Glaciimonas sp. PCH181: one gene and its partner. The protein of the gene in region 1 interacts with the protein of each later gene in a pairwise test. Links are inferred from orthologs where the notes say so. Each region holds a gene or a part of one and is shown on either strand. Other genes may lie near its edges.

What was found.
Region 2: the proteins of ruvA (region 1) and ruvC interact in binary tests that used the Escherichia coli proteins (3 or more experiments, as listed by UniProt). The link is inferred for Glaciimonas sp. PCH181 from one-to-one orthologs.

What each region holds. Positions count from the first base shown.
Region 1 is NZ_PYFP01000001.1:2,838,975-2,844,856, forward strand. The notes cover bases 1,821-4,759. They hold ruvA (Holliday junction branch migration protein RuvA), read right to left. Parts: upstream 3,610-4,759; coding sequence 3,031-3,609; downstream 1,821-3,030. Other genes in these bases: C7W93_RS12950 (YaiI/YqxD family protein), read right to left, coding at 1,821-1,913; ruvB (Holliday junction branch migration DNA helicase RuvB), read right to left, coding at 1,888-2,946; C7W93_RS12965 (IS66 family transposase), read right to left, coding at 3,764-4,759. Also shown: C7W93_RS12940 (DUF2147 domain-containing protein), read left to right, coding at 1-386; C7W93_RS12945 (2-keto-4-pentenoate hydratase), read right to left, coding at 476-1,318; more of C7W93_RS12950, read right to left, coding at 1,389-1,820; more of C7W93_RS12965, read right to left, coding at 4,760-5,341; IS66 family insertion sequence element accessory protein TnpB, read right to left, coding at 5,371-5,718; C7W93_RS12975 (transposase), read right to left, coding at 5,715-5,882. UniProt on the Escherichia coli protein: The RuvA-RuvB-RuvC complex processes Holliday junction (HJ) DNA during genetic recombination and DNA repair.
Region 2 is NZ_PYFP01000006.1:221,360-225,160, forward strand. What follows is about bases 1-2,756. They hold ruvC (crossover junction endodeoxyribonuclease RuvC), read right to left. Parts: upstream 1,772-2,756; coding sequence 1,229-1,771; downstream 1-1,228. Other genes in these bases: rsmH (16S rRNA (cytosine(1402)-N(4))-methyltransferase RsmH), read right to left, coding at 1-365; mraZ (division/cell wall cluster transcriptional repressor MraZ), read right to left, coding at 376-804; purH (bifunctional phosphoribosylaminoimidazolecarboxamide formyltransferase/IMP cyclohydrolase), read right to left, coding at 1,928-2,756. In the rest of the region: more of purH, read right to left, coding at 2,757-3,493; C7W93_RS24120 (Fis family transcriptional regulator), read right to left, coding at 3,702-3,801.

The DNA.
Region 1 (5,882 bases):
GACAAACATCATCGCCAGTCGGTCTTTGGAAAAATATCGACGATGCTACTGGCAAACCGAAAGCCTTGATTCGCATCACCGAATCCAATGGTGAGCTGTCTGGAAAGATCGAAAAGCTATTTCGTGAACCAAGTGAAGAGCAAAATCCGAAGTGCGTCAAATGCGAAGGCGACAACAAAGACAAACCTATTGTTGGTCTGACGATGCTGCAAGGGATGAAGAAAGATGGGACCGATTTTAGCGGCGGTACTATTCTGGATCCAGCGAACGGTAAGGTCTACAAAAGTAAAATGTCGTTAGAGGAAGACGGCAAGAAATTAAATGTCCGCGGGTATATTGGCGTTCCGATGCTGGGGCGCTCGCAAACTTGGGTGCGTGAAGAATAACAATCCCGATCTGTAAAAAAGCCACGCTAGTTATAAACCGCGTGGCTTTTTTATATCTATCACTATAGAAAAACGGAGGCTCTGTGTATCTATACGAAAGATAGTGTCAGTCCCGGTAGCGCTACGCCAGAAAATGCAGTCACCCAAGTTTGGCCACGCTGCACCGGATAAGCATCTGTCCACGTACCTGTAGTAATAATTTCTCCCGCAGTCAATGGTGCGAACTGAGGCTGTGTTTTAAGCAACTGATGTAAATGCCAAACCGCGTGCAAGGGACTATCCAGTACGTCGCTGCCAAAACCAGCGCCACACAACATTACCGAGTCCTCTGTGCAGCAGGATAACGACACACTTGCATTGGCCAGAATGTCACCTAAATTTCGCCGCGTAGCTGTTGATAAAACATGCGGATCGCCGATAATGAGCGTCCCGTGCAAACCGAATGCCGCAACAGCATCAGCGGCTTCAAACTTCCAGTCGGGAAATGGACACACCACTATTTCAAAAGCGTGCGCCATCCATTCGATGCAATCCGCCAAATCATTAATGGTAGCGTCGGGCGCCGGCGTCGTCGCCAACTTGAACACGATTTCCGGCTCGATGCGCGGTTGCACTGCGCCTTCGAGACTCTGAATGCCGCGATTATCATCGGCAAAACGCACGGTACTATCAAAGATATGCGACCAAATAAGCGCGTGGATAGGCTCCTTGACACCATATTTTGGCCATAGGGTACGATTGGTAAAACCAAGTTTGCGCCCTATCGGAACCTCACCTTGACTGATGCTGGCATCCAGCACCCTCTTTGCAATGTCATATCCGTCGGCAAGTGACAATACCTCGCCATTTGACAGTGGTGGTAACAGTTGAGCGTGCGCTCTCGCATCAATAAGTTGATGCGCATACCGATTGGCTTTAGTGGACATGAGCATGGTTCGCTTACACAAATTAGTGAAGACTATCGCATTGTCTGTGACGTTTAATTTTTATACAAGCAGCAGATTAGGGAATACAACATTTCTGTAAATACCGATCCAATTGCGCTGCAAATGTATGCCTGTCGTTCTGACTAAATGTTGCAGGACCGCCAGTTTCTACGCCTGAGTCACGTAACTCCTCCAAAAACTTGCGCATCGTTAAGTGCTGCTGAATATTATCATTCGTATAAAATTCGCCGCGTGGATTAAGCGCATCGCCACCCCGCTCCAGAACTTCTGCCGCCAGCGGAATATCTGCCGTTATGACCAAATCCCCCGAACGTAACAAGCGAACAATTTCCTGATCGGCAACATCAAATCCTGATGGCACCTGAATAGCTTTTATAAAACGTGACGGTGGTGTTCGTAGTAATTTATTTGCTACCAGCGTAGTGATGATTTGGCGCCGCTCAGCTACACGAAATAAGATTTCTTTAATAACGTTTGGGCAAGCATCGGCATCGATCCATATTTGTAGGCCAGCTTGTTGTCGCTGCGGTGCATCGCCGGTATTAATATGAGTGCTAATTTTGCCCCCACAACTCACCATTTGGACCGGTCTGCGGTACGCTCACGCCAAAGTGGGCATAAGCCGCCGGAGTAGCGATTCGACCGCGCGGTGTACGCTGAAGAAATCCCTGTTGGATTAGATAAGGCTCCAGCACGTCTTCGATGGTATCCCGTTCTTCACCGATCGCTGCCGCCAGATTATCAAGCCCGACTGGACCGCCACCAAATTTAAACAACACGGCTTCCAGCAACTTACGGTCCATTACATCGAAACCGACTGGATCGACGTCCAACATCACTAATGCAGCATCGGCAATCGACTTTGTAATTTCACCGTTCCCTTTAACCTCAGCATAATCTCGCACACGGCGTAAAAGTCGGTTAGCGATACGTGGCGTACCGCGACTGCGCTTCGCAATTTCAAACGCGCCATCACCGAATATAGGGGCATTAAGTAAAGCAGAGCTACGTGTAACGATCTTGGTCAATTCTTCTGGCGTATAAAATTCCAATCTTGCGACGATACCAAAACGGTCTCGCAGCGGATTCGTCAACATTCCTGCGCGAGTCGTCGCGCCAACTAAGGTAAATGGCTGCAAATCGAGGCGCACAGAACGTGCGGCCGGACCCTCGCCGATCATAATGTCAATTTGATAATCTTCAAGAGCAGGGTAAAGAATTTCTTCTACTACGGGAGAAAGACGGTGAATTTCGTCGATAAAGAGGACATCATTGGCCTCTAAATTTGTCAATAATGCTGCCAAATCCCCGGCACGTTCTAATACAGGTCCGGAGGTTTGACGTAAATTAACGCCCATTTCACGCGCAATAATATGCGCGAGTGTTGTTTTTCCAAGGCCAGGAGGGCCAAATAGCAATGTATGGTCTAACGCTTCTTTCCGCTGACGCGCTGCGGTAATGAAGATCTCCAACTGTTCGCGAATTTTTTGCTGTCCGACATACTCATCCAGATGCTTGGGTCGCAACGCACGTTCAATTGCCTCCTCATTCGGCGAAGCTGGTGTCGCTGCGATAATCCGCTGCGCCGTAAAGTCGTCCGTTTGAATGCTCATGATGAGATGTTAGCTTGGCTAGGTAAGTTATATGTCGTTGAGAACGCATATTAGAACGCAAATCTAATACTTATGCGTTTTAATCTATAGCTTGGACAATGCCTTCAAAGCCAACTTGATACCATCGGATACGGTTACGTCGGTTGGTATTTGTTTCATGGCTAAAAGTGCCTCTTTGTCGGAGTAACCCAAAGCAACTAAGGCATTCAAAATATCGCCAGTTACATCGCTGATTAAATGGCCGCCTACGGCACCAAGATCCGCGCCAAGTTTACCTTTTAATTCAAGCAACAATCGCTCGGCAGTTTTTTTTCCGATACCTGGGACTTTAGTCAAACGCCCAGCCTCTTGCAAGGTGATCGCCTGTGCCAAATCAGAAACAGACATACCAGATAGAATCGACAGCGCCGTCCGCGCACCAACACCGCTAATCTTAATTAACTGCTTGAAAACGTTACGCTCTTCGGCAGTACCAAATCCAAATAGAACGTGCGCATCTTCTCGTATGGCAAGATGAGTTAGCAAGACTACCTTCTCACCAATTCCAGGGAGATTGTAAAAAGTACTCATAGGGACGCCGACTTCGTAGCCGACTCCGTTGCAATCAACCAACAGTTGTGGCGGATTTTTTTCGAGCAACGTTCCAGCGAGACGACCTATCATCTTGTATGACCATAGTAAAAAGTAAGCTAAATCATACAGGACAACTGATTAAAAACCCAGTAGTTGTCGTTACGAGATTACAGATGTGGGCAATTTGACGTTTGGGATGTAAGCGTCGTTCAAAGGCCGTATTGACAGCCCCGCATTTCAGCGGCTATTGCTTTGGCGCAGATATGATCGCCAGCCTAGATGCCAGATTCCAAGGCAGGAAGTCATCAATTTGATTGACGGGATGATCGGCAATATGCGTCAGGACGTAGCGCAACCATGCTGCCGGATCGACGCCATTGAGTTTAGCCGTCCCAATGAGCGAGTAGATAGCGGCGGCACGTTCGCCGCCATTGTCGGAGCCTGCAAACAGATAATTACGTCGTCCAATGGCGATACCGCGCAATGCGCGTTCGGCGGCCGAATTATCGATCTCGATGCTGCCATCGTCGCAATAGCGGGTTAATGCTGGCCATAAATTGAGGGCGTACAGGATCGCCGCAGTAGTATCGGATTTGCGCGACAGCGTCAACAAACTTGCCCGCAGCCAGCTTTCCAACGCATCAATGAGCGGGCGCGACTGCGCCTGGCGCACTGCCTGTCTTACCTGTGGCGGTTTGCCACGTATGCTTGCTTCGATCTCATACAATGCGCCGATGCGGCGCAAGGCTTCAGTGGTGATTGGCGAGGCCCGTGCTGCATGCAAGTCGAAGAATTTGCGTCGCGCGTGCGCCCAGCACGCAGCCTCCTGTACACGACCGGTTGCATAAATCGCGTTGAATCCGGCATACGCATCGGCCTGCAGAACGCCGGCGAATTTCGCCAGATGGGTCTGAGGATGGATACCTTTGCGGTCCGGCGTGTAAGCGAACCAGACTGCCGGGGCATCGGTTGATCCCGATGGCCGGTCGTCGCGGACATACGTCCACAGTCTGGCTGTTTTGGTCTTGCCATTGCCGGGTGCCAGTACCGGGATCGGGGTGTCGTCGGCATGTAATTTGGTCGTTGCCATCACATGACGGCGTACCGCATCGACCAGCGGTCGCAGCAGGCTGCTGGCAGCACCGACCCAGTCTGCCAATAATCCCCGATCCAGTTCCACACCTTCCCGGGCATAGATGACCGATTGCCGGTAGAGCGGAAGATGATCAGCGAACTTGCTCACCAGAATATGGGCGAGTAATCCGGGCCCCGCCAGACCGCGTGCAATCGGACGGCTGGGTGCCGGCGCCTGGACGATGCAGTCGCAGCAGGTGCAAGCGAGTTTGGGACGCACATGCCGGATGACCCGAAAGCTGGCCGGGACGAATTCAAGTTGCTCGGCAACGTCACTGCCGAGATGACGCAAATCGCCACCGCAATCGGGGCAGGCGGCATGCTCTGGCGTATAGATCTTCTCGTCCCGGGGCAAATGGGGCGGTAGCGGTTTGCGTGGTATCTTCGGACGCACTGGCTTCGTTGCCGGGGCAGCGCTGGCAACGTCACTTTCTTCTGTCTGCAAATCTTCTAACCGTAATTCGAGTTGTTCAATTTGCCGGTCCAGCTTCTCGGATTTGCGGCCGAACTGCAGCCGTTTGAGTTTGGCGATGAAGAGCTTGAGGTGTTCGATTTCGATGCGATGTGAGGACAGTGCGTCCTGTAGCTGCGCCACCGTTTCCCCGTGCAACGCAATGACCGCATCACGATCGGTAATCATCGCTTTTAAAGCGCTGATATCGTCGGGAAGGTGGGGCGGCGTTGACATGCCCGTAGTTTACCGAATGACGTCGATGTTTACAAGCCTGACAGGGGCCGTTGCGTGCGCTCGGGACGTCGCCAATCGATCCCTTCCAGCAACATTGACAGTTGCGCTTGCGACAGACAAACCGCGCCTTCGCTTGCCTGCGGCCAGATGAAGCGGCCGCGTTCCAGCCGTTTGGCCAGCAGACACAGCCCGTCGCCGGTCCACCACAAGATCTTCAAAATATCGCCACGTCGGCCACGAAACACGAAGACGTGACCGCTAAACGGGTCATCGGCCAATGCCGTTTGCACCTTGGCTGCCAACCCATTAAAACCGCAACGCATATCGGTCACGCCTGCTGCGATCCAGATCCGCGTTCCTGCTGGCAAACCGATCATGCCAGCAACCGGGCCAGCACCATGGAAAGCATAGACGGATCCACCACGCCCTCGACTCGAAGTCGCGCCTTACCTATTTCCAGGACCATCACGCCGGTCGGTGTAACGGCCGTGGTGAAGACTGGCTTGGCAGGGGATGGTTGCCGAGGGTCGCCAAGAACTAC
Region 2 (3,801 bases), on another replicon or contig:
AAACCCCGGCTGGCATCATCGACTTGCGGCGATGAAATCCCCAAATCCAGCAACACGCCGTCGACCTGCGCAATATTGCGTTCGCGCAAGGCCTCTGCCATCGTCGCAAAACTATCGTGAACGATTTCAAAACGCGGATCGACGATCGTATTTGCGGTCGCAATCGCTTGCGGATCCTTATCAAATGCAATCAGGCGACCACGCGGTCCCAGACTAGCTAAAATTTTTCGGCTATGACCACCGCGGCCAAACGTGCCGTCGACATAAATCCCGTCTGCACGCTCGCCGATAATATTCAATGCATCTACAGCTTCATCCAGCAACACCGTGCGGTGCTGGAATTCGGGCACCGATTGTTCAGTCATCTTGGCGCCGTCAGAAGGAAAAATTACTTAATACATCGGGCATGCCAGCAGCAACTGCTTGCGACTCGCTTTCAGCCAACTTGGCTGCGTCCCAAATCTCGAAATGGCTACCCATTCCCAACAACATCACTTCGCGTGATAAGCCAACGGCCACGCGTAATTCCGGAGCGATCAAAATCCGCCCGGCAGAATCGAGTTCAACATCAGAAGCATTTCCAAGAAAAATACGCTGCCACGCGCGCGCGGACATAGGCCAGGCCGCGATTTGCTCGCGATGGCTTTCCCATGTCGGACGGGGGAACAACAGCAGACAGCCGTGCGGATGTTTAGTGAGGGTCAGGCGACCTTCACACTGAATGGTCAGCGCGTCACGATGCTTGGATGGCACAGACATCCGTCCTTTTGCATCGAGATTTAATGCTGAGGCACCCTGAAACACCGCAGACTCCTATTGAATTATGTGAAAGTTAAGGAAAAATGTTTTTGTGATAATGGCAAAATGCCCCACAAAAAAACACTTTTTCACACTGACACCCACTTTAGAGGATGCATTATCCGCGGTCAAGCCATTCGTCCATATGAATTGCAAATTTTTGTGTAAAGTCAATGACTTAGCGCGTTTTTGTCAACTAAGTATCGAATTGGTCAAATCTCAAAATCTGTGATAAATGAAGGACTTACCAAAGACTATAAAAGCGACATGTGAGCTATACACATGTGTTTTATGTCGATTAGACATCGAAAAATAGTAGGTTTATTCCAGAAGAGAATTCGAATTTAACAACAGAAGAGAGGGATGCTTAAGAGGAGTGGCGGAGATTATGGCGGTTATCGCGATATTAACGCCGGACTTGGTTTACAACTTAGCCAATTAAACGACCACCCTTAACGCGTAAGCCTTTTTTCGCAAGCGCGGGCGCTAACGCTGCCAGCGCCGCTAACGCCTCGCCGCTATGCGCATGACAAATTGCCACAGCGAGAGCATCAGCGGCATCGGTGCCGGGCAAACCTGGCAAAGACAACAACCGCTGGACCATATCCTGGACTTGTTGCTTTTGCGCTTTGCCGTGCCCTGCTACTGCTTGCTTGATCTGCAACGCAGTATATTCAGCTACCGGTAAATCGGCACTGACCAGCGCGCAAATAGCCGCACCTCGGGCTTGACCTAGCAATAGCGTGGATTGGGGATTTACATTGACGAAAACAATTTCGATTGCTGAGCAATCCGGCGTATAGGTCCGCACCACTTCCGAAACGCTGCTCAAAATAACCTTCAGGCGTTGCGGCAAATCGGCGTCGGGCGTTTTGATTGTACCGGAGGCAACATAGGTCAGTTTATGGCCTTGCTTGTCAATTACGCCAAAGCCTGTCGTGCGCAGACCGGGATCGATACCGAGGATTCTCATAGCGTATTAATGATCTCGGCGTAGTGGTCGCTGGCGGATAAGTGCCCCATCGCAACCAGCCCAAACCGTCGTACACCTGCTATGCGACGACCATCGAAGTTTTTGAGTAAACAAGAAGAAGCGATAGCCGTCTGCTGCATATTTGTTGTTTTTTGCTTAGTGACGGAAATGACGTGCGCCAGTCAACAGCATGACCACGCCATGCTCGTCAGCTGCATCGATAACTTCTTGATCGCGCATTGAGCCACCCGGCTGAATAACGCAAGATGCGCCAGCATCGACCACAACATCCAGACCATCGCGGAACGGGAAGAATGCGTCGGAAGCCACCGCCGAACCGACCAGCGATAAGCCAGCATTTTTCGCTTTGATCGAGGCGATACGTGCTGAGTCGACACGGCTCATTTGACCGGCACCAACGCCTAATGTCATGCCATTGCCACAGAAAACGATTGCGTTTGACTTGACGAACTTAGCGACGCGCCAGGCGAACATCAGGTCTTGCAGTTGTTGTGGAGTAGGTTGTTTTTTGCTGGCTACCGTGATTTCAGCCAATAAGACGTTTTTAGCATCCGGTGCCTGCACCAGCAAACCGCCGCCAACGCGTTTGAAGTCGTGCGCATTGCGGCCATTGCCGAGCGCTATTTCCAACAAGCGAACATTTTGTTTGCCAGCGAAAATTTGCTTAGCTTGCTCAGTGAACGATGGCGCAATGACTACTTCGACGAATTGTTTGGCAATGGCTTCAGCAGCATTGCCGTCGATCTCGTGATTGAAGGCGATAATGCCGCCGAAAGCCGACGTAGGATCGGTTTGGAACGCTTTGCTATAGGCCTCTAAGACCGTCGGCGCAACAGCAACGCCGCAAGGATTCGCATGCTTGACGATGACGCAGGCAGTCTCGTCGAAAGTTTTTACGCATTCCCAAGCAGCATCTGCATCGGCAATGTTGTTGTAGGACAGTTCTTTACCTTGCAATTGGCGATAATTCGCCAGTGCGCCGTCTATCGTATTCAGGTCGCGATAAAAAGCGGCCGATTGATGCGGGTTTTCACCGTAACGCATTTCTTGTACTTTTTCGAAATGCAGATTCAGCGTAGTCGGATAAGCGCTACGGGTTACGTGTTGCTTATCTTCGCCCAGCGAAGTGAAATAATTAGTGATCGCGCCATCGTATTGCGCGGTATGCGCAAAAACTTTCTTCGCTAAAGCAAATTTAGTTTCGTAAGCCGCTTCGCCCTGATTCGCTTTCAGCTCAGCCAGCACTTTGGCGTAGTCGGACGGATCGCACAGTACGATCACATCTTTATGATTTTTAGCCGACGAGCGCAGCATCGCAGGGCCGCCAATATCGATGTTCTCAATCGCATCTTCCAACGAGCATTGCTGCTTGGCGATCGTTTCCTGGAAGGGATACAGATTGACTACGACCATGTCGATCAGGGGAATCTGATGCTGCGCCAATGCGCTCATGTGTTCAGGAAAATCCCGACGCGCCAGAATTCCGCCATGCACTTTCGGGTGCAATGTCTTGACACGCCCATCCAACATTTCCGGAAAACCAGTGTAGTCAGCGACTTCGGTCACATGAATACCGTTGTCGGCGAGAAGTTTGGCGGTGCCGCCGGTCGACAAAATATTCACACCCAGCGCGACCAGCTCGCGGGAAAATTCGAGAATACCGGTCTTATCGGAGACGGAAATGAGGGCTTGTTTAATCATGGTGGGAAACTCGGAAAAGATGCATTACTAATGACAATGAACAATCAACTGGCGTGATAGCTAACAGACGTGTGGAACGCGTTGCTGCGTCATCAATAGCGCGCTGTCAGACAATTAAGGGGCAGTTAAAGGGGCAGATACGGATGTAATTAAAACCCACTAAGCGATCGGCCCGACACACCTTTTGTATTGTTCGTTCGAGGTTAAATTACAATAAACCGTGTTGCTGCAATTTCTTGCGTAATGTGTTGCGATTAATTCCCAGCATCTCAGCTGCATGTGACTGATTGCCTTCGGCACGCGCAATG